DNA from 3 places in the Mesobacillus boroniphilus genome. Region 1 is predicted to be linked to each of the others. Evidence: predicted binding sites of a transcription regulator. Region 1 holds the regulator's gene; each other region holds the start of a gene.
What was found. The regulator Rex, encoded in region 1, represses fermentation and respiration genes when NADH is low (regulators of the CRP and FNR family bind a similar motif). The targets are predictions, from matches to a motif close to TTGTGAAATATTTCACAA.

Region 1 (9,923 bases):
ATTTCTTCTTCCAGACGTTTGTTAAAATCATTTTGGGAATTCCACTCATTCTTTTGTTCTTCCCGCATTTTTTGTATCTCTTTTTGCAGAAGTTCACTTCTCTCTCTTTCCTGCTGAAGCAAGGTTTCGTAATGGACATTTTGCTGATCGATGATTCTTTCAATCTTCGCATTTGTTCTTTGTGCTGAATTTCCAATGCTGGAACTGATTACATGATGGTCCTGCTGAAGCTGGGAAACATTTGTTTTAAGTTGGGCCATATCGTTTTTCAGCTGCACATTCATTTCACGTGCGGCTGCAAGTTCATTGGCGACGTAAAGCAAAACCTCTTTTAATTGGTTCGGGTCCTGAGGCAAGTTTTCATATGTATCGTTAAGCGCAATTTCCGTTCCGCCCGGGCTTTCCAATAGCTCCTTTTGCTGGAGCACGAGATCCTTAGCCGTATCGTCCAGCGGCTTGTCCGTATCGCGAAGCGCTATAAGCGCTTGGATATCCGATTGAACAAAAATACGCCGGTCGCCATCTTTCAAAAATTCGTAACCATTCCGTTCCAGAATCTGGCCATACTTTCGGACAGTGGGTGTAGCAATCCCTACTTCTTCCGCCACTTCTTTTGTTGAGAATGCCTGTTCATTCGGCTGTATATCGTGTCGCATATCGCACCTCCAATACTTTAAATATGAAGGTTATTGACTAAATTTGCAAGAGTCATATCGCTCAGATTCATATTCTCGCAGATATATCGCCACCTCCACTCGTTTAGGCAGTATTCGCCACTTGAAAATACTGTTCTATATAGGCAGACTCACCTCCAAATTAATATACAACCTAGCATGAGTGACGTTAGTCCTAGGTGGATAATACACAGAGAAATGCAAAAAGAACCCATCCCATAAGGGACAGGTCCTTTAAGAAGCTCTTATTTATTTAACAGAATTACATCATGCCGCCCATGCCGCCCATGCCGCTCATGTCAGGCATGCCGCCGCCTTCTTCTGGAATGTCTGCAACTACTGCTTCAGTAGTCAGGAACATTGCAGATACGGATGCTGCGTTTTGAAGTGCATAACGTGTAACTTTAGTTGGGTCAACGATACCGGATTCGATCATGTTTACCCACTCGCCAGTTGCAGCGTTGAAGCCTGTACCGACTTCTTCGCGCTTCAGGCGCTCAACGATGACTGAGCCTTCAAGGCCAGCGTTGTGAGCGATTTGGCGAACTGGTTCTTCCATAGCGCGAAGGACGATGTTCACACCAGTAGCTTCGTCGCCTTCAGCTTGGATTCCAGCCACTTTGTTGTATACGTTAAGAAGCGCTACGCCACCGCCTGATACGATTCCTTCTTCAACTGCAGCGCGAGTTGAGTTAAGGGCATCTTCAATGCGAAGCTTGCGTTCTTTTAATTCAGTTTCAGTAGCAGCACCAACCTTGATTACTGCAACACCGCCAGCTAGCTTAGCAAGGCGCTCTTGTAATTTTTCACGGTCAAACTCAGAAGTTGTTTCTTCCATTTGAACGCGGATTTGGTTTACGCGGCTTTCAATTTGAGCGCTGTCTCCAGCACCTTCAACGACTGTTGTGTTTTCTTTTGTAACAACAACTTTAGAAGCGCGTCCCAAAGAAGTGATTGTAGCAGACTTAAGGTCACGGCCAAGCTCTTCAGTGATTACTTCACCGCCAGTCAATGCAGCGATGTCTTCAAGCATAGCCTTACGGCGGTCACCGAAGCCAGGAGCCTTGACAGCTACTGCGTTGAATGTTCCGCGAAGCTTGTTGACTACTAATGTAGCAAGTGCTTCACCTTCAACATCTTCTGCAACGATCAATAATGGCTTGCCTTGCTGTACAACTTGCTCAAGGACAGGAAGGATTTCCTGGATATTGCCGATCTTCTTGTCAGTGATCAGGATATATGGGTTTTCAAGAACTGCTTCCATCTTGTCAGAATCAGTTACCATGTAAGGAGATGCATATCCGCGGTCGAACTGCATACCTTCAACAACATCCAATTCTGTCGTGAAGCCTTTAGATTCTTCGATTGTGATAACGCCGTCGTTGCCAACGCGCTCCATCGCTTCAGCAATCAATTGTCCAACTTCTTCGTCAGCAGCAGAGATAGCCGCAACTTGTGCGATAGAAGCTTTGCCTTCGATTGGCTTAGAAATAGCTTTCAACTCTTCAACAGCTGTTACAACAGCCTTTTCCATACCTTTGCGGATGCCCATTGGGTTAGCGCCGGCAGTTACGTTCTTAAGACCTTCGCGGATCATCGCCTGAGCAAGAACAGTTGCAGTAGTCGTGCCGTCACCAGCAACGTCGTTTGTTTTGCTGGCTACTTCAGCAACAAGCTTAGCACCCATGTTTTCGAATGCATCTTCAAGTTCGATTTCTTTCGCGATCGTTACACCATCGTTAGTGATAAGAGGTGAACCGAATTTCTTCTCAAGAACCACGTTGCGTCCCTTTGGTCCAAGAGTTACTTTTACTGCGTTTGCAAGAGAATCAACCCCGCGAAGCATCGCGCGGCGTGCTTCTTCACTGAACTTAATTTCTTTAGCCATTGTAGAAAGACCTCCTCAAATTTTTAATATTTAACGTTCTGTCTATAATCGCAGTGATTATTGTACTACTGCAAGAATGTCGTTTTCACGTAGGATTAGGTACTCAGTTCCCTGGTACTTTACTTCTGTGCCTGCGTATTTTGAGAAGATAATGCGGTCTCCGACTGCAACTTCAAGAGCAATGCGCTCGCCGTTCTCAAGAACACGGCCTGTTCCAACAGCTACGACTTTACCTTCTTGAGGTTTTTCTTTCGCTGTGTCGGGTAAAACGATACCGCTTGCAGTTTTTTCTTCAGACTCAACAAGCTCGATAATAATGCGATCTCCTAGTGGCTTGATCAAGTGAAACAACCTCCTCAAATTATATGTAGAATTTTTTTATTAGCACTCTCCTCGATAGAGTGCTAACACAATTTATATAATAATGAATCTCCATTTTTTTTGCAAGCGTGAAGCCTAACTTTTTTTATAAAATTTAGCATTAAATTCAACCTCATTCCCTTCGACAGCAAGTACCATATTTCGCGTTTTCTGAAGGAAGCCTGGCTAAAAAAGAGCACCTTAAAGAGTATGCCAGTTCCAAGGAATCTTAACCAAAACATTCACGAAGCGCCCTGATATTTGAACTTTCTCGATGATTACTAGTAAAATGGATAGATAGCATTCTTATAATAGCTTTCACGGCATACACATAGACGATCCGAATAGAAGGAGATTATCATATTGAAAAAAGAATACTGGTACGTCATTATCGCTTATATTGTCATGCAGCTTTCAAGCCTGATTGGCATCCCGATTATTGCATTTATCGGAGCCGCAATGGGGAAAAGTCTTGAGGAAATGGAGACCATCTCGATTCCCTACTGGCTCGTGATCAGCTTTTCGCTAACACTTGTAATCGTGCTTCTGCTCCTAAGGAAGGAACGCAGGACAGATGCAGACTTACGTGGTGCTTCATCACCGGCAAGCTCAGCTGCCTGGGCTTTCGCAGGTGTATTCCTTGCTCTGTTCGCCCAATCAATCGCGGCAAGCATCGAAAACATGCTTGGCATTGAAATGGGCTCGGAAAATACACAGGAAATCATTAAGTTGATTGAAAGATTCCCGGTTGTCATCCTGGTCAGCTCGATAATCGGACCAATCTTAGAAGAGATCGTCTTCCGGAAAATCATTTTCGGCAGTCTGCATAAGAAAATGAATTTCTTTTTCGCCGCTCTGATCAGCTCTGTCATTTTTGCACTCGCGCATATGGAGCCGGAGCATGTGATTCTTTACTCAGCAATGGGCTTCACCTTTGCTTTCCTTTATGTGAAAACAAAGCGTATCATCGTGCCAATCATTGCCCATGTTACAATGAATACAATGGTTGTCCTGCTTCAATCCGTATTTAGGGAAGACATTGAGAGAATGATAAAAGAAGCAGAGAAAATTCAAAGCTTTATTGGGGGATTTTAAGTTATGAAGCAATCGCCTTTATTTTCAGGCATTGTCTACATCTTGTTAGGCAGCTTATTCACCTATTTCGCCATCCAGAATGTAAACGAGACAGGCTGGGGATTCTTCAGCTATTTGCTTGTGGCCCTCGCTACGTTCGACTTCGGGTCCGGCATCAGAATGATTATGTTCCATTTTAAACTGAAAAATATACAGAAAAAATAGCTCCTTCAGATGAAGGAGCTATTTTTTATTCTACTGTTTCAGTTGTTTCAGTATCTGTCGGATAATGCTTTAAAAAGTAAATCAATGACTGCAGCTCCACCGCCAAATCAATGTGGTGGATCCTTATGGACGGCGGCACATTCAGCCTCGCCGGGGTGAAGTTGAGGATTCCCTTGATATTAGCCTGTACCAATCGGTCTGTTATCGGCTGCGCCACAGCTGATGGAACCGTCAGGATTGCCACCTGAATACCTTCCTCGACGACAACCTTGTCAAGGTCGTCCATGTGATACACTGCTACGTCTCCAATCTTCGTGCCAACCTTGTCCGGTGCCACATCAAACGCAATCTCGATTTTCGTGTTATTGTTCTTGGAAAAATTATAATTTAAAAACGCTGTTCCGAGATTACCGACACCAATTAAGGCAACCTTCGTCAGTTCATCCTGATCGAGTGTCTTACGGAAAAAGGTAAGCAGGTAATTAACATTATATCCGTATCCCTTTTTACCTAAAGCTCCAAAGTAGGAAAAATCCCTTCGGATTGTCGCAGAATCCACTTTTACCGCTTCACTTAACTCTGCGGATGATACCCTTTGCTTCCCTGAAGAATGCAAGTTCAATAAGAACCGGTAATATAGTGGCAAACGTTTTGCGGTTGCCTGCGGAATCTTCATAGCATCATTCGTCATTCTCCATCCTCCACCCTGTCCGTTTTTCTATCTCAACTTCTCTTCTCTCTTAAAATCGCCGTTCTTTCCGCCGGTTTTTTCGACAAGATACGTCTTGCCGATCACCATGCCTTTATCAACGGCCTTGCACATATCATAAACAGTCAGCGCACATGCTGAAGCTGCTGTTAACGCTTCCATTTCTACACCCGTATTTCCTTTTGTTTTTACAGCTGCTGCGATATTTAAAACATAGTCACTACCATTTTGCTCCCAATCGAATGAAAGGTCAATGCCTGTCAATGGAATCGGGTGGCACATCGGGATTATTTCAGAGGTTTTTTTCGCCGCCATGATGCCTGCTACCTGCGCGACAGCAAGTACATCCCCTTTTTTCATTTTATTTTCAGTGATTCTCATATATATATCTTCGTTTACGGTTATGCTGGAATGGGCGACTGCCGTACGGACCGTCTCCGGCTTTTCACTTACATCGACCATCTTCGCTCTTCCCTCTTCGTTAAAATGCGTAAATTCTGCCATGTTAAAGCTCCTTTCTACCAAATGATACACTATTTTGTCAAACTTGTGTGTGAACTTTGTTTCAGTGTTCACAATACATAGGGAATTTTTTACACCTTACCACCTATAGCAGTTCGCACATATTGCCGTGCCTATATTATTGGGTTACACTATCTCTAAGGCAATAGAGGTGAAAAATAATGATATTATTACAAGTTAATCAGCTTTCAAAATATTTTGCTGCTGATCTTATTTTATCGAATATAAAGTTTGAAATACAGACAAATGACCGTGTAGCGCTCGTCGGCCGAAACGGGGCAGGCAAATCGACACTGCTAAAAATCATCGCCGGCTACGAATCGCACGATGGCGGCGAAATCATCCGCCCAAAAGGTACGACAATTGGATACCTTGCCCAAAATACCGGTCTGGAATCCGAGAAAAGCATCTGGGATGAAATGCTAGCTGTTTTTGACCATCTGCACAGCATGGAAAAAGATTTGCGCCGTCTCGAGGAAAAAATGTCGGATTCTGACACCCTGTCAAACGCGACAGAATACGAAAGAGTATTGAAGGAATACGACCTTTTGCAAGTCCAGTTCAAGGAAAAAGGCGGCTACCAGTATGAAGCCGATATCCGTTCCGTCCTACACGGCCTGAACTTCCATTCTTTTGATTATTCCACAAAAATATCCACTTTAAGCGGAGGACAGAAAACTAGACTCGCATTGGCGAAGCTATTATTGACCCGCCCGGATATTTTGATTTTGGATGAACCGACGAACCACCTTGATATTGACACGCTATCCTGGCTTGAACAGTATTTGCAGGGCTATAACGGAGCCATACTGATCGTTTCACACGACCGCTACTTCCTGGATAAGGTCGTGAACCAGGTATATGAAATCTCCCGCCACCTGCTGACGAAGTTCCCAGGCAATTACAGCTCATATTTGGAGCATAAAGCCGCGAATTACGAACGTGATCTGAAACTGTATGAGAAGCAGCAGGATGAGATTGCCAAGCTCCAGGATTTTATCCAGCGTAACCTGGCCAGGGCATCAACAACTAAGCGTGCCCAGAGCCGTCGGAAACAGCTTGAAAAAATAGACCGGTTGGACAGGCCGATGGGTGATGAAAAATCTGCATCGTTCAGCTTCCAAATTGAACGCCAGAGCGGGAATGATGTCCTGAAGGTAGATGCGCTTGCTGTCGGCTATCAAAACGAAGTGGTCTCTAAGAATATCACGTTTAACCTTTCGCGCGGTGACAGCACTGCACTGGTTGGACCAAATGGTGTCGGAAAATCAACTTTATTAAAAACTATCGTTGAAAAACTGCCCTCGATAACCGGCAATATTCAATACGGTTCTAATGTTTCGATCGGCTACTATGATCAAGAACAGGCAGAACTCAGCTCGAATAAAAAGGTTTTGAATGAACTTTGGGATGAATACCCCCTTAAATCGGAAAAAGAAATCCGCACCGTACTGGGGAATTTTCTTTTCTCAGGTGACGATGTCTTAAAGATTGTCTCCACCCTGAGCGGTGGCGAAAAAGCTCGTCTGGCACTTGCCAAGCTTATGTTGCAAAACTCGAACTTCTTAATCTTGGACGAGCCTACTAACCATCTAGACTTGGACAGCAAGGAAGTTCTTGAGAATGCACTCATCGACTATCCTGGCACAATCCTGTTTGTCTCACATGACCGTTATTTTATCAACAGGATCGCAACAAAGGTCCTCGAGCTCGATCGCAGTGGCGCAACAGAATACCTTGGCGATTACGATTACTACGTCGAGAAAAAGCTTGAGCAAGAAGAGCTGAAAGCACTGGCCGAACAAGCAGCCAACGCAGCTGGAACCGTGACTGAAACAGCCAGACAGGATAAAACCTCCTACCAGCAGGACAAAGAAGCAAAAAAACTCGAACGCCAGCGCAAACGCCGCATGGAAGAAGTTGAAGCAAAAATTGAACAGCTCGAGTTAGAAGTAGCTGAATACGAAGACATCCTTTGTGATCCCGAAGTTTTCCAGGACCACGAAAAAGCAGGAGAAATCAATAGTAAAATCGAAGCCGCCAAAGAGAAACTCGATGAACTGATGGAAGAGTGGACAGAATTGGCATAGGAACGGACTAAACGGGCATGAATGTGCCCGTTTGTTTATTCTCATTATGTGAAAAAATTCATTGATGATATTTTATTTTCAGAAATTTGTCGATTGCTCGCAAAAATGTTCATTTATTCGCAAAAACTGCGCTTTTATTCGCAAATTTTTTACTATTTATTCGCAAACTGGAAAAAATACATAGATAATTGCCAGTTTTTATTTCCAGATTTACATCTTTTCCACAGAAAAAAAGTCCCGATTAAAAACCAGGACTTTTTGTTCACATAGTTATTCACATAGTAAAGACTGATTTATAGGTTATCCATAGACTTTTCCACATTATCCACAAAACAACCTTTTTTTATCCACATCATACACAGTTTCGCACCATATCCATTAACATATCCACAGAAGAGTCTGACAACAAGTTTTTTCACTTCCGACTTTAGTTGTGGATAGTTATCTCCAGTCCAGGGTTTCCGTTCAATGTCAGGTCCGCTCTTTGGCCTTTTTCGTACAGTACACTTCCCGCAGCCGCAATCATCGCAGCATTGTCTGTGCATAAAGACAACGGAGGAATAACAATTTCCACATCCGAATCCTTAAATTCTGTGGATAGTTTTTCTCTCAACCCTTTATTCGCCGCAACTCCTCCAGCAAGCAGTACTTGTTTTACACCGTATTCCTTCACAGCATTTTGAGTTTTTGTGACAAGTACATCAATAACACTCTCCTGGAAGCTAGCTGCAAGCTCTTCAGGTGCTATTTCCTCGCCTCGCTGCTGCGCGTTATGCACAACGTTGATTACCGCCGACTTCAATCCGCTGAAGCTGAAATCATAGGAGCCTTCCTCCAGCCATGCGCGCGGCAGGTCGATTGTTGCCTTTCCTTCATGAGCAAGCCTGTCGATATGGGGACCGCCCGGATATGGAAGGTGCAACGTCCTTGCCACCTTGTCATAGGCTTCGCCTGCGGCGTCATCTCTTGTCTCGCCAATTACCTCGAAGTGACCGTGCTCCTTCATATATACAAGCTCAGTGTGCCCGCCGGATACTACAAGTGAAAGCAACGGGAAGTTCATCTCGGTAACAAGACGGTTCGCATAGATATGGCCAGCAATATGATGAACTCCAACGAGTGGAATGCCATTCGCAAATGCCAATGCTTTGGCCGCGTTCACCCCAATCAATAATGCTCCAACCAGGCCTGGCCCTTCCGTCACCGCAATGGCATCCAAATCCTTTATATCTACATTTGCCTGGGCTAATGCTTCCTCCAATACAAGCGTGATCTGTTCAACATGATGCCTAGATGCAATCTCTGGTACTACACCGCCGAACCGCTTATGGCTCTCAATCTGAGAGGCGACGACATTCGCAAGGATTTCCCGTCCATTTTTTACAATCGCAACAGCCGTCTCATCACAGCTCGTCTCTATTCCCATTATTAATTGATCTTTTGTCATTATAAATTCACCCACATTACTATAGCGTCTTCCATATTATCCGTATAATACTGTTTTCTAATGGCCCCTTCTTCAAATCCAAACTTGCGATAAAGATTTTGGGCCCTTACATTGCTGACCCTGACTTCGAGGGTCATCCTCAATGCTCCTAATTCGCGAGCTAGCCCCATGACCTTGGCCATAAGGGCCTCACCCAGCTTCATTCCTCTATATTCCGGAAGCAAGGCGATATTCGTGATATGCGCTTCATCGATGATGAGCCACACTCCACAGTAGCCAACTATCCTTTGATCCACTTCCACTATCAGATACTCAGCAAACTGATTCTTCGTCAGCTCATTGAAAAAAGCTTCCCTGCTCCATGGAATGGTAAAGGAATTAACTTCTACCTCCATCACTTCATCCAGATCATCAACCGTCATATTGCGGAACATTATCGTGTTATTCATCTTATCTTCCCACTTATTGTTTAGTCTCTTGCGCTTTCAGCCAATTAGCCTCTGCTTCTGCCAGGCGGATATAATTAGGGACAAATGTATGAAGGTCAACAGCCTCTTTTTCCCTTCCTAACAAAGCCAGCTCTGCCGGTCTAGGATTCTGTTCGGTGATAGCTGCAAAAACTGCCTTGTCACCAAGCCCCTCTTTAATAACCTCTTCATGCAGATTCAAATCATTGCTCGTGAACAATATCCTGCTGTGCATTTCATTCAATGTTTTTACCCAATCTGCTGACATGACAAGCTGATCGGCTTTTACAGCTTTCATTATTTGATTCTCAAACTTATATAAGCCTGTATAAATTTGTCCTCTCCTGGCATCAAAAAAAGGAGAAACATATCCGTCAAAATAACGGCCAGCCGATGCAGCCGCAACCTCAAGGCTGGAAACGCCAGATAAAGGAATCTGCAAGGTCCAGGCCATGGTTTTCGCAATC
Region 2 (9,923 bases), on a different contig from region 1:
AGTAGGACTGATCTAAGGCGTTTGACGCTGGCATCCCCAAGATGTGGGATCAGGCGAATCGGGATGGGACTGCTAATAGTGTATAAGAGAGCGGCGAGAGGCCGCTCTCTTTGTCGTTTGGGAGGTTCTGCCTGTGTGGGAGCTTTTTTACTCCCCAAACTCTACATCAAATAGATAATTAGATGATTCGGTGCCTTCAAAGCTTTCGTGTATTATTCTTCCTTTATCATCTTTTTCTTCTTCCATTTTCTTCATTGCAAAGGTTGAAACAATATAACCTTCAACTGGCAATTGCTCATGATCTAATAATTGGATTTCTCCATTTGATACAAAGAAATCAGTTCGATCTTCTTCTGCATAAAAGACCCGTTCCCCGGAACTTTGAATAACATAGAATGAAAAACTGCCCTTCGTTTTCGTAAGGTCTTTAATATCAAGTTCATCAAGATTTTCAAAGAAACGGTCAGCATCAGTTAATCGATCATACTGAAGCCATGTATCGGCCCGGCTTTTCGTAACTTGATACCTGCTCCTGCCAGAATCATATTGAATATAATAAAGATAAAAGCTATTGTCATCTTGTCGTACCAGTTGCCAGCTTACTTCTTCAATGCTGCCATCTTCAAGATAATCCGCTTTAAAGTCTCCGAGCTTCAAAAAGTCGTTCTCCAGATTTAATTCCTGCTTAATCAGCTCATATTCATCTTGAAAATCCATCGTATATACGGAGCCAATTTCATGCTCGATAAAAATGGAGCGATTTTCCCATTGGTTAATGCCAAACGGGAAAATCCAATGCACAATGATAAAGGAAAAAACACCAAGAACAGCAGCCATCCGTTTTACATGCGCATTTAACTTGGGACGAAAAAACAGGAGATACAGTATAAACCCAAGCGGCAGAGAGACTTGATTTAAATTAAAGGCAAAAGAGCCTAATAAAAAGTATCCAATGATTTTTAACGGAAAATATGATTCTGTATCGTCTTTTTTCCGTAATAAAAATATGAAACTAGCAATTAATATGACATTATAAATAAAAGATGCCATTTTTGACCCCCTTAAGCCTTCAAGTCAGTCAACCAAGCAAAGCAAGCCGAATAAATCATTGATTACATTTTAACATATAATTCCAATAATTCTTTCGTAATTATGTAAAAAATTTAATCAAACGTTTGATTAAATAAAGGCTGTTTTCGTAAAGATTGTTGTTAAAATCCTAATGCCGATTTTAACGCAATATAATGCTATTTTGTAGTTCGGTATTAAGTTTGCATGCTCTTTTCTCATAAAAAGGGGCTGCTTTGAGAAGAAAAATAGTTCATTCACTCCTATTTTGTAGTCAATAGCAACAAAGTTTGAGAAAAGAGCCTAAATAAAAAACCACCCTCTTTTTAACAGAGTGATGGTTTCAAATGTTTAGTGATTGACTTCACGGATTGCCTTTTGGGTATAAACCGGCTCTGGCTCTTGCCTTTCCTGCAATCTCGCGGGCAGGCCCTGGATCGATTGGACGACCGTATCCAGCTTGGCTTCGATTCGGTGAAGCAAGTACAGTGTCACGACAATCGGGAACCCGACATCGCTGATGAACGGAATAAGCTGTTCCATTAGCGAGTCCTCCTTTCTTTTGGTTTTAAAATAAGAGCCGGTCCCTGGAAAAAGACCGGCTCAGCCTTATTAAATTAGTTCATAGTCAGTGACGTTACGTTCGACGACGCGTGCACTGTGAACGGAAATAAGGGTTCCGTTCGTTGGCTGGAATGCATTGGAAGCGATGATTTGTTCCATTGCCAGCTTGACAGCAGCTGGATCAACCGGTTCAGTCGGATTATCAACTGTAAGCTTGGCATACTTGCCAAGGTCGGTAGCGAATTGCAGCTCAAGTGTTTTAGCCATTTATTTCACCTCCTATTGAATTAGTAGATTGCCAGATTAGATGATATCAAAGCTGTCGTTACGCTCCACAGAGCTTAACAAGTTCGCGCTAAGGCCACCAAGTGCTACAGCCGCCTGCTGAACCTGGTCAGCAGTAGCTGATTTTCTTACATAGCGGTAAGTCTTGCCCTTGAAGATCGGCTCGCCCTTCTCATCAACACCAGCCTCAAACATCAGCCTGATATTAGAATCCTTCAACATCGCCATTGCCATTTGCCTCACCTCCTTTCACCTTCTATATACAAGTGGGGAGGGGGAAAGGACAGGGTGGGTGAAAATATTTAATTTAGTAAGCCGCAAGAAGGGTTTTATCGGACAAACTGGACGGAAAAGAAGAGGAGAATGTCCGATAGGAAGGCTCTATCGGACAAACTGGATGGGAAAGAAGAGGAGAATGTCCAATAGGAAGGGACTATCGGCCGAACCGAACGGAAAAGAAGGGAAAAGTGTCCGATAGAAATCAAGCAGGATTTGATTTAGTAGGGGCACCATCGCCATGCTTCCAAAACAAAAGCATTCCCTCTTGTTATCGGGAATGCCGTTAAATTTATAAAATCGCTTCAGCTATCAGCTTATCAAACTTGCGAATATCTACGCCTTTTTTCAAGTTGACCTTAATATGGCCGGCCCTGGTCCATAATTCCACTTCGGCGTTCACGTCGAACAAGCTGCCTGCATTTTCGGTGGACCACATATTGATGGATGAATACGGCAGGGAGTAGATCTCCACCTTTTTACCGGTAAGTCCCTGCGCGTCCCTGACAATCAACCGCTTGTTTGTGAAAATCGCGCTGTCCCGAACGGTTTTATAAGCGGCGACTGCCTTTTCACCTTCTACTAAAAGCTCATTCACGTCATTAGGAATCGGGCACTCAGAGATAAACGTCCACGCTAAAATTGCTTGTGTTGCAACCATCTTCATAACCTCCCAATTTATTATTTCTCAGTTGGTATTCTGTATATAATTAGCAATCCCTGCTGCTCCGTTTAAATCTTTTTCTTTTTCCAGGGTCTTATAAAGGAAATGATGAAAATGAAGACAGTGACGGAAAATCGACATCATGCCAAGAACGAAACGGATGCTCCTCCAAAATAATTACTCTCATAATGGTTACTCTATAAGTGGAAAAAACTATATGGAGGAGACGATTTTGAAAAGAATCACCTTGGTTAAAACAGTATTAATTTTCGTCAGTAGCCTGTTCGTTTGTTATGTCGCCCAACCCGTTTATGCTCAAGTGGATATGAGTGGAGTCACCTTCATAAAATCTGAAACGAAGCGGGATCCTGAATTGGAAAAGGCGTTCAGTAAAGAGTTTGGATTGAAACCCGGAGAGGATAATGTGAGGTATTTTTATAATCGTGTCGACCTCAATGAGGATGGGGCGTCAGAGACATTTGTCTATTTAACAGGCCCTATTCTATGCGGAACAGGAGGCTGCAGCGGGCTTGTATTACAGCGTGCCAATGGCGGCTATAAAGTTATATCTCGCTTCAGTTTAGTCAGAACGCCTGTCATTATCAGTAATGATAAAACGAATGGATGGAAGGATATCATTATGTATGTATCAGGCGGAGGGATTGAACCAGGATATAAGGTGTTGAAGTTTGATGGCCATACATATCCGTTAAATCCATCGATTCAACCAGATGTGAAAAGTGGAAAGATTAAGGGGATTGGGATTATTGGTGATGATGTGACCGAAAATCCCGGGATTGAATACTAGTGGCTTGGTGAAGAAGCATGGGACGCCCTCATGCTTCTTCAATATTTGTGTTATGATGGAACGAGTAAAAATAGAGAGGAATGATGAAATGACCTGGTGGGAATATCTTTTGTCTTATGAAGTGCTGAAAAATTTGGGGATCTCCATAGGGATCTTCTTTTTATTCCTTTTATTCAGGAAGCTTTTCACGAAGTATGTGTTTAAGCTGATGTTAAAACTCGGCCAGAAAACGCCGACTGAGCTTTTCTCCAATATAACCGTCGCATTTGAGCAGCCGATTCGATGGTTATTTATCATTATAGGAATCTATGTTGCAGCGGATTATTTTCCTTTCATGGAGCAATCTAATCCACTATTCTTAAAGATTATTAGAGCGTCAGTCATCGTTCTGATCGCCGGGGGACTGTACAATCTATCTTCGGGTTCATCACTGCTCTTCATGAAAATCAATGATCGTTTTAACATGGAAATCGACCAGATTTTGATTCCATTCTTCTCAAAAGCGATCCGGTTCATCATCGTCGCAATCAGCATCAGCATTATCGCGCAGGTGTTCGAATACGATGTCAATGGATTCATTGCAGGGCTTGGCTTAGGTGGCCTCGCGTTTGCGCTGGCAGCAAAGGACGCGATTGGGAACTTGTTCGGCGGCATCATCATTATTACCGAAAAACCATTTACGATTGGTGAGTGGATCAAAACTCCGAGTGTCGAGGGAACGGTTGAGGACATTTCCTTCAGAAGCACGAGAGTCCGTACCTTCGCACAAGCCGTCGTCACGGTTCCAAATGCCATTTTAGCAAATGAATCAATCACGAATTGGAGCAAAATGGGGAAAAGGCAGATCACGTTCAAGCTAGGTGTTACGTATGACACACCTAGAATGAAGCTGCAAAGAACGATCGTTAGGATTGAAGAAACATTGAGAGCAAATGACGACATCCATCCTGATACGATTTTTGTTAAGTTTGACGAATATAATGACAGCAGCCTCGACATCTTCCTGTATTTCTTCACTAAAACAACCGTCTGGGAAGAATACCTGACAGTGAAGGAAGAAATCAATTTCGCGATCATGGAAATCCTCGAAGAAGAAGGCGTATCCGTCGCATTCCCAAGCAGGACATTATATGTGGAAACACAGGCAGATCCCGTTGGCAAAATGGCAGGAACAATGTAAGGAAGCATGGGGAAGTATCTCATGCTTCCTTTTTATATGCAATACAGCGGTACTGAAGGTGAAAAATTGCTCACCTGACAAATAAATCATATTGACTCTCCTACTTGAATCCTGTAAAGTACAAAAGTATGTTTTTGCGCAGAACGCTCTTTCTTGCAGAAGTCTCCAGTTTCTGTTTTTGGGTGGCGCTTGCGCATTACTTTATAGGAGGAAAAAAATGGATACGAAAGATCAAACACAAATTAAAATCACAACAGCAGATCCATCAGCACTTGGTTTGTTTGGACTGGCGATGGTTACATTGGTGGCATCGTCCCAGAAACTTGGAATGACAGATGGCGTTTCATTCATCATTCCTTGGGCTATTTTCCTTGGTGGTCTTGCACAGCTATATGCTGCCATTCTTGACGGCAAGCATAATAATATATTTGGAATGACAGCTTTCGGCGCGTTCGGCCTTTTCTGGTTCGGTGTCGGAACGACTTGGCTGATTCAACTTGGATTTTTCGGTGAAAGCCTTGCAGCCGACGGCGATGCCAAGCAGTTAGGAATGGCCTTCATTGGTTACCTGATTTTCAGTATTTTTATGACCGTTGGTGCCCTGGAAACAAATAAAGTCTTGTTCTTTATCTTCATATTGATCGATTTCTTGTTTATTGGACTTTCATTAAGTTCATTTGGCGTTATCCAAGAAGCATCACATATGCTGGCAGCTGTGGCGGAACTTTGTATTGCGATTCTTTCATTTTACGGATCAGCAGCCAATGTGCTGAATACCCACTTTGGAAGAGTTGTTCTGCCGATTGGAAAGCCATTCGGGATTTTTAAAAAATAATCGGAAGGGTGCTAAGCATTGCTTAGCGCCTTTTTTTTGTATTAGTACGGCCACCTCTTTAAAAATAAAACGTGTAACCGCTTTATAAATAGCCAACAAATGTTCACAAGCGAAAGAGCAGACTTGAGGTACAATTTAAGTAGTGTTGTATGTGATTTATTTCACAATTCGTTAAAAATCTTGAAGTGGACTATTAGTATCACTATCTGGATACTGCATGTTAAAAAAAAAAGGATTCGTAAGAATAGCAACAATCAATGCGAAAACAGCCATAGAAAAGGAGCCCAGACGTCATGGCCTATTACAAACCTGAACAAATTATGGATATTACAATTGGAAGCGGACAAAAGAAGACGAGTTATTCATTAATGCAAACAATGATCCTCGGTTTTCAGGCTGGAGCCTTCATATCTCTTGGCTTTCTCCTTTACATAAGAGTGACCGCCCCGCTTGCAGGGCCGCTTGAAGGCTTGAGCAGCTTGATTGGCGCAGCTGTTTTCCCGATTGGCTTGATCCTCACGCTGTTGGCGGGAGGGGAATTGCTGACAGGAAATATGATGGCTGTGCCGCTTGCAGGGCTTGCCCGCAAAGTTTCGGGCTGGCAGGTGATGAAAAATTGGAGTTTGATCACACTCAGTAATTTTCTTGGCGCCATTTTTGTTGCATATGTATTTGGACATTTGACAGGGTTGACAGAGTCGGGTATTTACCTTGAAAAAACAATCAGCATCGCGGAGCATAAAATCGAAGCCACTTTTCTCGAAGCGTTCCTTTCAGGAATCGGCTGCAACTGGTTGGTTGCCCTAGCTGTCTGGCTGTCGTATGGATCGGAGGACATGGGAGGGAAAATCCTCGGAATCTGGTTCCCGACAATGGCGTTTGTGGCTATTGGATTCCAGCACGTGGTCGCCAACATGTTCGTCATTCCGGCTGCCATTTTCGCCGGATCTTTTACATGGATTGAATACTTCCACAATTTCGTGCCCGTGTTCCTGGGAAACGCAGCCGGTGGAACGCTGTTCGTCGCTATGGCCTACTGGTATTCATACAATAAGAAAACAAGTCCGCAGAAACAGAAGCATGTTTCCTTGGTGAAAAACAGCAGTGGTGTCTCAGTGAAATAATTGTGTGAGCGACTTATTATAGAGTCGCTCTTTTTTACATGAGTGCCCGTAAAGGGTTGGAGGAACAATGCGGAGGGAGTGATCAGAAAAAGAAGCTTGGAAAACCCATGAAGCCCTAAAAAAGACTCCACAAAAGAAAGAAAAGTCACTCATCTACAAGATGAGTGACCAAAAACGAAACAGCCATGAGATTCTATGCGGCTTCTGACTCTTTGGAATGAACTTGCTTCATAAAGTCGTTTACATCGGATGGCACTTTGCGGTCGAGCTTTGAGACGATGTAAACTGACAGGAATCCGATTGGTACGGTGATGATTCCCGGTACGTTGAACTGCAGGAACTCCGGCAGTGTCGTCTTGAAGAAAATCATGTACATGGAGGCAGCGAGACCCAATACAAGGCCGGCGATGGCTCCTTTTTCCGTCATGCCTCTCCACCAGATCCCCAGGATAAAGATTGGTGTGAACGTACTTGCCGCAACAGTGAACGCTAGTGCGACAAGGTGGCCGATGGAGGCTTCTTTTACCATCAGACCAAGGACTCCATACAAAACGCCAAGAACAATGATTGAAAGTTTACCAGCGATTACGCGCTCTTTTTCAGTAATGTTTTTACGGAAGAAGGTTGCGTACAAATCATGTGCCAATGCACCTGAACTTGCGATGAATAGCCCGGAAAGGTTTGAGAATACAGCTGCGAATGCACCGGCGATGACAAGGCCAAGCAACCATTCTCCACCAAGGGCTTGTGCTGTTGACGGGACAACCATGTTATTGCCGCCGGCAATCAGATCCTTCATGACAGCTGGATCAGCTTCGCCAGTCAAGAAGATGGAGCGTCCTACTACTCCAAGGTAAACAGCGAACAAGAAGAACACGCTCGCGATTCCGATTGCCATTAGGGCGGACCTTCGGGCAGCTTTCGCGCTTGGGTTTGTGTAGAAGCGCAAAAGGATGTGCGGAAGCCCGATGGTACCAAGTGAAAGCCCGATTGTCATCGAAATGGTTTGCCAGAAGGAAGGGAAGTAGTTGCCTGTTCCAGTCCAAACAGAACCGTCAAACGGAATATCTTTTCCATCAGCCGTGAAGCTTGCTGTACCTGTGATCGTTCCTTTGAACTCATTGATGGATGCCAGGATATCTTGATAATGAAGTCCGCCCCAGATGGCTGCGCCGACCATAAGGAGGAACGCACCAAGGCGAATCCATAATTCTAATGCCTGGTTCAGAGTAGTACCTTTCATGCCGCCGATTCCCACATAGAAAATCATGACGGAACAGGTAAAAATGATTCCGAATTCATAGCTGGTGCCAAAAAACATGCTTAGGATTTGAGCAGCGCCAAGCAGCTGAGGGGCTGCATAGAAACCGGAAATAGCGAGTACGACTGCGACGGCTGCAAGGCGGGCGCGCCGGCTGTGGAACCGGTAGGCCAAAAAGTCAGCCACTGTATAGGCTCCAAAACGGCGAAGCGGTCCAGCGACGAATATCGCCAGGAGTGTCAAGCCGATCGAGAAGCAAAATGCATAGTAAGCACCGTCATAGCCGAGCTGATAGGTCAGGCCGGCAATCCCTAGGAAGGTGGCTGCGCTCAAATAGTCGCCGCCAATCGCTGAGCCGTTGGTGAACCAGCCGAAGCTGCGTCCCCCGACGAAGTAGTCGGAAGCAGTCGCGCTTCTCTTTGTAAGATAAGTGATATACACAATGGTTCCCATCAGGATTAACGTTAACAGGAATTTCGGCTCAAGGAATGTGGACATCAGCCAATCCTCCTTCCATCAGCATGAGCTGATGACTGCTCAGTTTCATTTTTCTTCAGGCGCTTTTCATATAAAGTGGTATGAATGAATGCAATGACGAACGCCATTGCCATCGCGACAATACTTGTGAAGAACCAGCTGTAGGTCATGCCGCCCCACATCCGGGAAAACATAAATTCTCCGGCGTACCAATTCAAAATAGGAATGGAAAGGATAAATACATAATAAAAGAGCGTAAGTTTAATGCCAGTACTGAATTCACTTTTCATGATTTGCTTTGTTTCTGGATCAAGCGGCTTGAGTTCGCTTACGTCGATCGTATCAGCCGCTACATAATTATACTCCCGGTACTCCCCTGCCAATTATATTCCCCCTAGATAATATTTTGGCTTTTCCCGTTATCAACATTTCCCTCCTTTAGGCAAGCCATGATATGATTAAATTGATTGTACGATAGAGAATTGTCCAATACCTTACAAATAATTATCAGAAATATACAAATATTTAATGTGATTTAAATTTTTATTCACTGATGTGAATATTGCAAGGGGGTGTCATGGTTGTATTCAATTTGGCTTGCGGTGGAAGATGAAGGGGAGTACAGAAAGCTGGCTGCATGGATTTTAGAAGAATGTCAGGAGAATTGTCAACTCGTAGACGAAGAGAATAATATACATATTGCGATTATCGAAGTGAACAAATGGCATGATTGGGTGAAAATTCATCGGTTCCGCAAACGGAATAAAGGCTGCCGGGTCATTCCGCTTCTGGACCCTTCCCTTTTGCACACCTCTCCACTGGCAATCGAGTTCAAGCTGACCTACCTCTTGGTAAAATCGGTGAAACAGCGGATTTTTTTACGTACATTAAAACGGGCGGTCGACGAGATTGAAAGTGAGAATACCAGATTCGCAGAAAGCGAGGAAGTATTCCATCATATCGGTGCGGAGCAGGCTATTGGGCAGAATGACTTGCCTTTTAGGGAGGCTTTTTTACGAAGACTGTTGTCAGGGGAAGTGAAGACAGAGGAGGAGCTTCTGCAGGCCCGCTTTTTCCTGTCAGGGGAAGCTGTTCCGAATGTGGTCTGTTTTATTCAGGGATTCGTCCGCTGTCCGGATAAACGAATACAAGAAGACTGGCAGGCTCCAACGGTCATCCAGGAGTTTTTAAAAAGACAGTTTGAAGGGTATCACCTCACTTTCCTGTCCTACAGGAAACATCTGCTCGTGCTGATTCAGGTGCCGTCGGAGTTTGGTTCATTGAAGCATTGGAAAGAGGGTGAAGGGCGAATCCTTGCGACAATTGACTCGTTGGAAAATGAATACGGGATTCAGCTTTATATTGGAGTAGGCTCCATTTA
Region 3 (9,923 bases), on a different contig from region 1:
CTGCTTGATATGTATGAACCAGGGGTCACGGTCGAGGTTTTGGACCAGGTATTTGGAGACCTTCGTGAAAAAATTGTTCCGCTTGTACAGGAGATTTCTAGTTCAACAGATAAACCTGAAACAGAGTTCTTGTTCAAACATTTTCCTAAAGAAAAGCAACGTGCTTTCAGCCTCGAGATCCTGAAACAAATGGGCTATGATTTTGATGCAGGTCGACTTGATGAAACCGTCCACCCATTCGCGATGGGGCTTAACCCAGGAGATGTAAGGGTTACGACGAAATATGATGAAGCAGATTTCAGGACAGCGGTTTTCGGTACAATCCATGAAGGCGGCCACGCTCTTTATGAACAAAACATTTCTGATGAGCTAGTAGGAACTCCTTTAAGTTCAGGTACTTCAATGGGAATACATGAATCACAGTCGCTTTTCTATGAGAATTTTGTTGGACGCGATTACTCTTTCTGGAAGCACAACTACAGTTTGCTGCAGGAGTTCTCAGCAGGTCAGTTTTCCGGTGTAAAGGTAGAAGATTTCTACCGTGCAGTCAATGAATCCAAGCCAAGCTTGATCAGGATTGAGGCAGATGAGCTGACATATCCACTGCATGTGATGGTGCGGTATGAAATCGAAAAAGGCTTGTTCAATGATGAAATAGAAGTTAAGGATCTACCAAGGATCTGGAATGACAAATATGAGCAGTATCTCGGCATAAGGCCAGAAAATGATGCAAAGGGTGTGCTTCAGGATGTTCATTGGGCTGGGGGCAGCTTTGGCTACTTCCCATCATATGCTTTAGGCTACATGTATGCCGCTCAGTTCAAGAATGCCATGCTAAAAGATTTGCCGAACTATGAGGAATTGCTTGAACAAGGAAACCTTCAGCCGATAAAAGAATGGATGACAGAAAACGTCCACAAACATGGAAAAATGAAAAAACCACTTGAAATAATGACTGATGTAACTGGAGAGGGGCTCAATGCTCAGTACTTAGTTGATTATTTATACGAAAAATACAATAAAGTTTATCAGCTGATCTAGTAAGACCCTTTATCAAAGTCTCGTTTCATTAAAAGTCCGTACCTCGATCTTTTGGTTTTCTATGACCCTTTGAAAAGAGTGTGAAATCTCGCAGGGGACGGAGCCTAAATTTTAGTATAGTAATAATTTGTGTTTGGACAGCATTTAGAAAATAAGATGGCAGTCTTCCTGCCATCTTTTCTGTGTGGTGAATGTATGTACGGGAAATTGCCTTATTTTATGATCGCATTTGCTGCGGCTATGTGGGGCCTGATTGGTTTTTTTGTAAAAGGCCTGAATAATGCCGGATTCAGTGCCATGGAGATTGTGGCCATCCGTGTGTTGACTGCAGCCATTATTTTGATATTGGTGGGAATTGTTTTTTATCGAAGTCATTTAAAAATCAGGGTGAAAGACTTGTATCTTTTTGTGGGTACAGGGATTTTAAGCATTGTGTTTTTTAATTGGTCTTATTTTACGGCAATCAACCTGATGAACATTCCGATTGCTGTGGCTTTACTGTATACTTCTCCTGCTTTTGTTGCGGTATTATCATTTCTTTTCCTGAAAGAAAGCATTAACAGGAAGAAACTGTTTGCGATTGTCATGACAGTCATCGGCTGTACGCTTGCCGCAGGTATTACAGGGCAGGGGGGAACGTCTTTTTCTGTCTCCAGTATCCTTATTGGCCTAGGGGCAGGATTCGGCTACGCTCTTTACAGTATTTTTGGCAAGATTGCATTAAGACGGTACCATCCTTTTACGGTCACTTTGTATACATTCCTTGTGGCCTCGGCTGCCCTGGTTCCGACAACTGGTATAGTCAGTAAGGCAGCTGTCTTTTTCACTGGGGATGCGTGGCTTTATGCGATAGGGTTAGGGGTTTTCCCGACTGTGGTTGCATATTTTGCATACTCCTGGGGCCTTGAAAGGACAGAAAGCAGTACTGCTGCAGTAGTTGCTACACTGGAACCCGTCATTGCCACCATGCTGGGAATACTGGTGTATGGTGACAGGCTGGGCGGTCTTCAGGTGCTCGGATCAGCCTTGATTATCTTATCTGTAATATCTATCAATATCTCAATTCCGATCAGGAAGCAAAAAAAGCACCTCACTGTGTGATTCAATCTCTTTTGAAGTGCAAAACATGATAAAACATAGCAACTAGCACAGCAATTCTTATGTGAATAGCAAATAATAAACGTACCAATTAACAGAGAAAGGAGCTTGGTTCAAACCAAGGTCCTTTTTATTGTTAAAACTAAAGTTTAAATATATTGTTTCACTTTAGATTGTATACCTTGTTCAACAATGATTTTTAGGGGAAAATGTATATAAATTAGGGGGCAACTAGACAAAAGATTATGTTTTGTGATAAATTATTACAGTAAAAATCCTTTTGAAAACTACATATTATTAAATCGATGAAAAGGAAAGTAGTTTTTGCTATATTCGATAGCGAGCCGGGGACGGTGGAAGCCTGGTGATGATGCATAAATGAAGAACACCTTTGAGTTCTAACCGAAAGGGATATCGTGAGTAGGCTTAGACGTTTCCAGCACGTTATAGACTGGGATATGCATTAGTAAAGTTGGTCATTTTATGACAATTTGGGTGGTACCGCGGAAGTTCAGCCTTTCGTCCCTTTTTTGGGGATAGAAGGCTTTTTTTATTGCGAAAAATTACCATAAGGAGGCTCATTATGATTAAGACCGTAGTAAAAGATTTATACAGAAATCAAGAAAATTTTAAAGACCAAACTATTCAAATTACAGGATGGATCCGTACTCTTCGTGATTCTAAAACCATTGGCTTTATGGAGTTGAACGATGGAACATTCTTTAAGAGTGTACAAGTTGTTTTTGAGGATACCCTTGATAACTTCAAAGAAATTACGAAGTTGCCTATCAGCTCTTCTGTATTAGTAGAAGGTGAATTTGTTCCAACTCCTGAAATGAAGCAGCCTTTTGAAATTAAAGCGACAAAAATTGTAGTCGAAGGATTATCGGATACAGATTATCCTATACAAAAAAAGAGACATACCCTTGAATACTTGAGAACAATTGCTCATTTACGTCCGAGAGCCAACGCCTTCTCAGCTGTTTTCAGAGTAAGATCTCTTGCATCCTATGCCCTTCACAAATTCTTTCAAGACAAAGGGTTTGTATATGTACATACACCGATTATTACCGGAAGCGATACTGAAGGAGCAGGGGAAATGTTCCGTGTGACATCAATGGACTTGAACAAGCTTCCAAAAACCGAAGACGGAAAAGTGGATGACAGTGCAGATTTCTTCGGCAAAGAAACCAACTTAACCGTTAGCGGTCAATTAAATGTCGAGAGCTTTGCTCTTGCTTTCCGTAATGTGTATACCTTTGGTCCGACATTCAGAGCAGAAAATTCCAATACGGCACGACATGCCTCCGAATTCTGGATGATCGAGCCGGAAGTTGCCTTTGCAGAATTACCGGATATCATGGACCTAGGAGAAGAAATGGTCAAGTATGTCATTGATTACGTTTTTGAGCATGCACCAGAAGAAATGGCCTTCTTTAACAGCTTTATTGATAAAACGCTTATTGAAAGATTGCAGAATGCATTGGAATCAGATTTCGGAAGGGTTACTTATAGCGAAGCTGTAGAATTATTAAAGAACTCAGGTAAGGAATTTGAATACCCTGTTGAATGGGGTACGGATTTGCAAACCGAACATGAACGTTACCTAAGCGAGGAAATTTACAAGCGTCCTGTCTTCGTAACCGACTATCCGAAAGAAATTAAGGCATTTTATATGAGAGCGAATGAGGATGGCAAGACAGTTGCTGCGACTGACCTTTTGGTTCCCGGTATTGGCGAGTTAATCGGGGGAAGCCAGCGTGAGGAAAGAGAAGAAGTCCTTGCAAATCGAATTAAGGAACTTGGTATGTCGGAAGAAGATTACTGGTGGTATCTAGAGCTTAGAAAATACGGTAGCACAAAGCATTCTGGGTATGGTATTGGGTTCGAACGACTTGTTATGTATCTAACTGGGATGAAGAACATCCGCGATGTCATACCATTCCCTCGTACACCAGGAAATGCGGAATTTTAATTTAAAAAATAGGATGCTTCGGCATCCTATTTTTTTTCAAGGAAGTCGAATAAGCTATTCTATGATTTTACCATAAAGTTCCACACTATATTTAAAACATTATATTATTTGGCAAACCCTTATATTGAAAGACATCAGGTTATGATCGATTTAATCCCAGGTATTTCGTGTGTAAAAAAACAGGGTGAGAATGAACAAGATCAGCATGCTAATTATTGTGTTATTTAGCTTTAGCTTATATTGTTTAATCGTATAAATGCTTTTATAACAATAAAAAAGAGGGTGTGAAATCTTTTGTGATTTCATACCCTCTTTTGGTTAATTTTTTGCTTTTTATACTCTAAAAGAGAACCCATTATTATGATACAGGTAAATTGATTTTCTAAAAGAACTTATATCCCTTCGATCCAATCGGTGCATTCTCAATCATATCGATAAACGGTATAGTGTAAGCGAACAGGATCAAAAGAACTGTGATACCGAGCCATAGCTTCCAGTTTTCAAAAACCATCGGAGTTTTTTCTGCTTCATCTGCAACTTCTCCTACAGGGAATTCTTCTTCACCTTTAGGTGCGAAGAAAGCAAGGTTAATAAAAATGTAAAGCATAAGAATGATTCCAAGGAACAGGATGGATCCGCCAACTGCCTGTGCAACCTGGTAAGGAATCCATTCAGCAGCTTGCTCTGAACCGCCGTAGGTTGAGAATGATGAACGGCGTGGGGCTCCAAGCAGGCCGGCTGCGTGCATTGCCCCAGACATGAATGTCATTCCGATTGCCCAAACAATCCCCTGGATAATGGCAAGTTTATTCATAGCTTTTGTTAGTACCCTTCCAGTAAGGTGAGGGACCAGCCAATAAGAAATCCCGAAGAAAGTCAGGACGACGGAAGTTGCAAGGGTCAAATGGAAGTGTCCTGTAACCCAGATTGTATTGTGTACTACTTGGTTCAACTGGTGGGATGCATTGACAAGTCCGCCAGCTCCTGCTGGTATAAATGCAAGCATTCCGATGAAAGGCACTGCGAATCGGGCATCTCCCCAAGGAAGCTTTTTCACCCATCCAAATAGACCAGTAGATCCTTTTGAACGTCCAAACATTTCAAATGTCGCAAACAATGAAAATGCGGTCATCAATGACGGGATAACAACAAGGAATGTCAGTATTACTTGCAGGAATTTCCATGCAGGGTCAATACCCGGTTCCATCAACTGGTGGTGGAAACCTACTGGAATCGAGAACAACAGGAACAGGATGAACGACATCCTTGCTAATGAATCAGAGAAAATCTTTCCACCAATGATTTTTGGCACGATTGCGTACCAAGCCATATATGCAGGCAATAGCCAGAAATACACAAGAGGGTGGCCGAAATACCAGAACAATGTACGGCTAACCAGTACATCTACACGCTCTACAAGGCCTAGTGACCAAGGAAGCAGTTGGAATAATACAGTTGCCGCGACACCAATCGTCGCTACAATCCACATAAGCGTGTTAACAAGTGCCATGAAAGTCAGCAATGGGCTAGGCTTTCCAGGATTAGCTTTTCTCCATGAAGTATAAGCCATAATCAATGCGGCTCCGTCAATCCAGCTTCCGACGATTACAAGTGTAAGTCCTAAGTAAAAGAGTGCGTGTGCTTGTAATGGTGCGTAGAAAGTATATAGGACAGAAGCCTGGTTTGTTAGGATCATGATAGCTGCCATAACAGTACCGATTGTCATCGTCCAGAAACCAATCCAGCCAGTCTTTCGCTGTTTATCAGTTAATGTTCCAGATGTTTTACTCACAAGAGATAGCTGGAATCCCATAATGAAAAATGTTGTTAGAACCAGTCCAAGTACAACACCATGGATTGTAAGGATCTGGTAATACCCAGTCCATGAAGGTAATTCGAATTTTCCTGATCGGACAAGTGTCTGGAGCAAACCTGCAAGTCCGCCGATTGCAAGGGCGATGAAAGCGACATAGAAGTGGGCCATTGCTAGTTTGCCGTCGCGGCGGTCAACTTTTGGATTGATTGATGTTGTATTCATTATTCCACCACCTTGATTTTAGACGACATCATGTGGTGTCCGACACCACAATATTCATTACAAACAATCAGATAATCGCCGGCTTTATCAAACGTTGTGACGTACTCACTGATATAGCCAGGCTCAAGCATCATGTTGATATTAGTGCCCGCAACCTGGAAGCCATGAATGACATCCTTTGTAGTCGCGATTACTTTCACTTTAGCTCCTTTTGGAACTTCTACCTGTCCAGGGTTGTAGGCAAAAGCGGAGGCTACGAAAACAAGCTCGTAATCCCATTCTTTTCCTTCAACCTTCTTCAATCCTGGCTCATCGAAAGGTGCTGTAGTATCTACCTTTTCAGGATTGATTGTTGCCAGGCAGCTTGGAGGCTGGTTGCCTAAATAGAAGGCGCTAACCCCAATTACAGATAGGAATACGATCAATGTCGTAATTCCGAATATCAGCCAGATTTTCTCAAATTTATGAATGTGCATAACTTCTTTCTCCCCTTTTGGTATCTCTTAGAAACGATCTACAAATAAGAAATAAACGCTTACCCAAGTAACGATTAAAAAGAATCCTAACAAGAAAACGGATGCAAGTGTTCCTTTCAAGGAAGATTGGTCTTCCACTTTTGTTTGTGTTTTCTTCCCAATTCCAGGCTGAGCCATTCCGGTCCACTCCCTTCGTAAAAAATGTTCGTTTAAAAATGATAAGTACATTCTCATAATACAAAACAATTTGGAAACGTAAATATGGTTTCGGACAGTTCACAAATTGTTCATACCTGATGTATTTACTATGTTAATGGTGAAAACGCGTCAATACAGTGATTTAAGTCACATGGAACGAGGGGTAAATGTGAATAATCTGTGAAAACAATTTTGTGAAAAAGTGAGCAAAAGTACAGGGGAACAGATCGAGATGTGACAGAACGACTTGACATTGAATAAAAGTGGATTCCTGACAGCTTTGCCCTCTTCATCTTGAAACCTGTCAAAATAACCGCGGATTTTTGACAGCTTTGTTCTCTACACCATCAAACCTGTCAAAATAACAGAGGAATCATGACAGCTTTGGCATCTGCAGCATCAAACTTGTCAAAATAACAGAGGAATCATGACAGCTTTGGCTTCTGCACCATCAAACCTGTCAAAATAATCAAGGAATCATGACAGCTTTGGCTTCTACACTATCAAACCTGTCAAAATAACAGGGGAATCATGACAGCTTTGGCTTCTGCACCATCAAACCTGTCAAAATAATCAAGGAATCATGACAGCTTTGGCTTCTACACTATCAAACCTGTCAAAATAACAGGGGAATCATGACAGCTTTGGCTTCTGCACCATCAAACCTGTCAAAATAACAGGGGAATCATGACAGCTTTGGCTTCTGCAGCATAAAACCTGTCAAAATAACAGAGGAATCACGACAGCTTTGGCTTCTGCAGCATCAAACCTGTCAAAATACCTGAGGATTTTTGACAGCTTGTCCTCTTTATCCTTAAAGCTGACTGAATAAAAGTGGACATTTAAAAACATTTAAACGATTTTTCCTAAAACTAATGACTAAAATAATCCATCGATTAAGAAACCTTCAATCCTAACACCGATTAAAGGTTATATGCTTACATACGATTTAGCAACAAAGATAAAAGGAATCACCATTTCGCGTTTTGCTAATAAACTAATAGAAAATGGATCTTTCAGGAAGTGGTACAAATGCAGAAGTTTTATTGTGAACATTGCCGCCTCATTTATGATGAAGTGAGCGTATGTAAAAAATGTGGGGGAGCAGCAGAAAAACAAATCTGGATTGAGGTGCAAAAGCAGTCCAACGAAAAATAGCACCTCGTTTGGTGCTTTTTCTTTCGGCTTATTTCCTTTTGCTTGTACGTTATGATGCCATATCAATTCAGATGTCCAGACAAAAAGTGTGCGAAGACTGTAATAATACGAATGTAATGGCTTGTCTGAAAAGTAACAAATAAGACGAAAACTGCCTTTTGCTAGGCGAGAAAACCTTATTTTCCTGCGTATTATGTTAAAATTAACTCAATTTAGAGCGGGAGGATGATAGGTATGTTTTTGCCATCTTTTGATTTGAAAGGAAAAACAGCGGTCGTGTCTGGTGCTGGCAGAGGGATTGGCCGGGCGATTGCAATCGGTCTGGCTGAAGCTGGAGCAGATGTTGCCTTACTTGCACGAACGGAGGAAGATCTCAAGGAAACTTCTTCGGTAATTGAAAAATTGGGAAATAAAACTCTTGTGCTCCCGACAGATGTGACAAAAAGGGATCAAGTACATAATTCGGTTTCTAAAGTAATCTCTGAATGGGGAAAGATAGATATCCTTGTCAACAATGCGGGCATGAACATCCGCTCAAAGGCTTTAGAGGCGACGGATGAAGAATGGCAAAAGATCATGGATACCAATTTGAAATCAGCATTCATGATGTCCCAGGAAGCCGGGAAAATCATGAAGGAACATGAATCAGGGGGCAAAATCATTAATATCGCGTCTGTAGCTGGGCAAGTAGCTCTCAGGACCGGTGTCGTCTATGCGGCTACTAAGGCAGCGCTCATGCAGATGACAAAGGTGCTCGCGATGGAATGGGGACAACACGGAATCAATGTGAACTCAATCGGACCATGGTATTTCAAAACACCCCTGACTGAAAAGCTTTTAGCCGATGAGGAATATGTGAATGACATCCTGGCAGTTACACCGTTGAAGAGAATCGGCGAATTGCCCGAGCTAGTAGGACCAGTCGTCTTCCTGAGCTCAGAAGCAGGAAATTATGTGACCGGACAAACATTATTTGTCGATGGTGGAATGACGATTCATGGATTCTGATTAAGAGCAATGTAGAGGAGCTTATTTACCGAAAAGCACCCTAAGATTAAAGGGAGATGTGCTTAGCCGAAAAGGTCGACAAAGTGTAGTAGAACACTGAGTTGTCAACTGGTAAAGATTTTATAATGTATATGGTTTTATAGCATTGTATAATAAACATGCACAGCAACTCCTTCAAAACGTTAGCTTTCTCCTATTTGGGGAAAGCTTTTTTTTCGTTTTCCTCCAATCATAGTTTGATTGCATACTCTTCGGGTAAATGGAAAAAGTAACCGTACATAGATGTGAGGAGAGTATAAATATGCCCAGAGTTATATCCATCGCGGAAGCCGTGCCGCCATATTCTATTGAACAGGAAAAAGTAATGGACTTTGCAGAGAAACTATTTAAGGAGTCCTTTAAGGATATAAACCGTCTGCTTACCGTCTTTCAAAATGGGCAAATCGAGAAAAGGCATTTTGCCAAAGACTTGGACTGGTTCGAAGTGGATCATACATTTGAAGAGAAGAACGATGCGTATATAGAAACAGCTGTAGATCTGGGAGCTAAGGCAATTTCGAGATGTTTGAAGAATGACGATTTTTTGAATGATGAAATTCATCTTGAAGAAATCGATGCTATTTTCACAATCAGCAGCACGGGTTTGTCGACGCCCAGCATTGATGCGAGAATCATGAATATCCTCCCGTCATCACAATACACTAAAAGGATTCCGATTTGGGGACTGGGATGTGCTGGTGGGGCAGCAGGGCTCTCGCGTGCATATGAGTACTGTCTTGCATATCCAGAAGCAAAAGTACTTGTGCTATCAATAGAATTGTGCAGTTTAACCTTCCAGCGGAACGACCGTACAAAAAGCAATCTGATCGGTACTTCACTGTTTGCGGACGGGGTTGCGTGTGCTCTGGTTTGTGGTGATGATTCTGGTTAT

Region 2: DYI25_RS18805 (formate/nitrite transporter family protein) is a predicted target of Rex. The motif match lies at 5,830-5,847, and genes of this name have one in related genera.
Region 3: DYI25_RS09300 (cytochrome c oxidase subunit 2A) is a predicted target of Rex. The motif match lies at 7,019-7,036, and genes of this name have one in related genera.

Annotation. Positions count from the first base shown of each region.
Region 1 covers NZ_QTKX01000007.1:1,210-11,132, reverse strand. Annotated here, with positions in the region: gene DYI25_RS21985 (hypothetical protein) at 1-656, opposite strand, end outside; gene groL (chaperonin GroEL) at 937-2,562, opposite strand; gene groES (co-chaperone GroES) at 2,620-2,904, opposite strand; gene DYI25_RS21970 (CPBP family intramembrane glutamic endopeptidase) at 3,286-4,017, shown strand; gene DYI25_RS21965 (YdiK family protein) at 4,021-4,221, shown strand; gene DYI25_RS21960 (redox-sensing transcriptional repressor Rex) at 4,247-4,912, opposite strand; gene moaC (cyclic pyranopterin monophosphate synthase MoaC) at 4,940-5,434, opposite strand; gene DYI25_RS21950 (ABC-F family ATP-binding cassette domain-containing protein) at 5,614-7,542, shown strand; gene tsaD (tRNA (adenosine(37)-N6)-threonylcarbamoyltransferase complex transferase subunit TsaD) at 7,970-8,989, opposite strand; gene rimI (ribosomal protein S18-alanine N-acetyltransferase) at 8,989-9,438, opposite strand; gene tsaB (tRNA (adenosine(37)-N6)-threonylcarbamoyltransferase complex dimerization subunit type 1 TsaB) at 9,452-9,923, opposite strand, start outside.
Region 2 covers NZ_QTKX01000003.1:288,168-298,090, forward strand. Annotated here, with positions in the region: gene DYI25_RS18760 (TIGR02206 family membrane protein) at 1-2, shown strand, start outside; gene DYI25_RS18765 (hypothetical protein) at 148-1,050, opposite strand; gene DYI25_RS18770 (YvrJ family protein) at 1,420-1,611, opposite strand; gene DYI25_RS18775 (DUF2922 domain-containing protein) at 1,681-1,899, opposite strand; gene DYI25_RS18780 (DUF1659 domain-containing protein) at 1,936-2,151, opposite strand; gene DYI25_RS18785 (PH domain-containing protein) at 2,486-2,854, opposite strand; gene DYI25_RS18790 (hypothetical protein) at 3,090-3,665, shown strand; gene DYI25_RS18795 (mechanosensitive ion channel family protein) at 3,754-4,845, shown strand; gene DYI25_RS18800 (acetate uptake transporter) at 5,063-5,680, shown strand; gene DYI25_RS18805 (formate/nitrite transporter family protein) at 5,974-6,804, shown strand; gene DYI25_RS18810 (cation acetate symporter) at 6,998-8,563, opposite strand; gene DYI25_RS18815 (hypothetical protein) at 8,563-8,925, opposite strand; gene DYI25_RS18820 (helix-turn-helix domain-containing protein) at 9,124-9,923, shown strand, end outside.
Region 3 covers NZ_QTKX01000001.1:1,820,579-1,830,501, reverse strand. Annotated here, with positions in the region: gene DYI25_RS09325 (carboxypeptidase M32) at 1-1,041, shown strand, start outside; gene DYI25_RS09320 (EamA family transporter) at 1,237-2,142, shown strand; T-box leader at 2,436-2,669, shown strand; gene asnS (asparagine--tRNA ligase) at 2,723-4,114, shown strand; gene DYI25_RS09310 (b(o/a)3-type cytochrome-c oxidase subunit 1) at 4,497-6,152, opposite strand; gene DYI25_RS09305 (cytochrome c oxidase subunit II) at 6,152-6,628, opposite strand; gene DYI25_RS09300 (cytochrome c oxidase subunit 2A) at 6,656-6,805, opposite strand; gene DYI25_RS09295 (SDR family NAD(P)-dependent oxidoreductase) at 8,219-8,992, shown strand; gene DYI25_RS09290 (type III polyketide synthase) at 9,294-9,923, shown strand, end outside.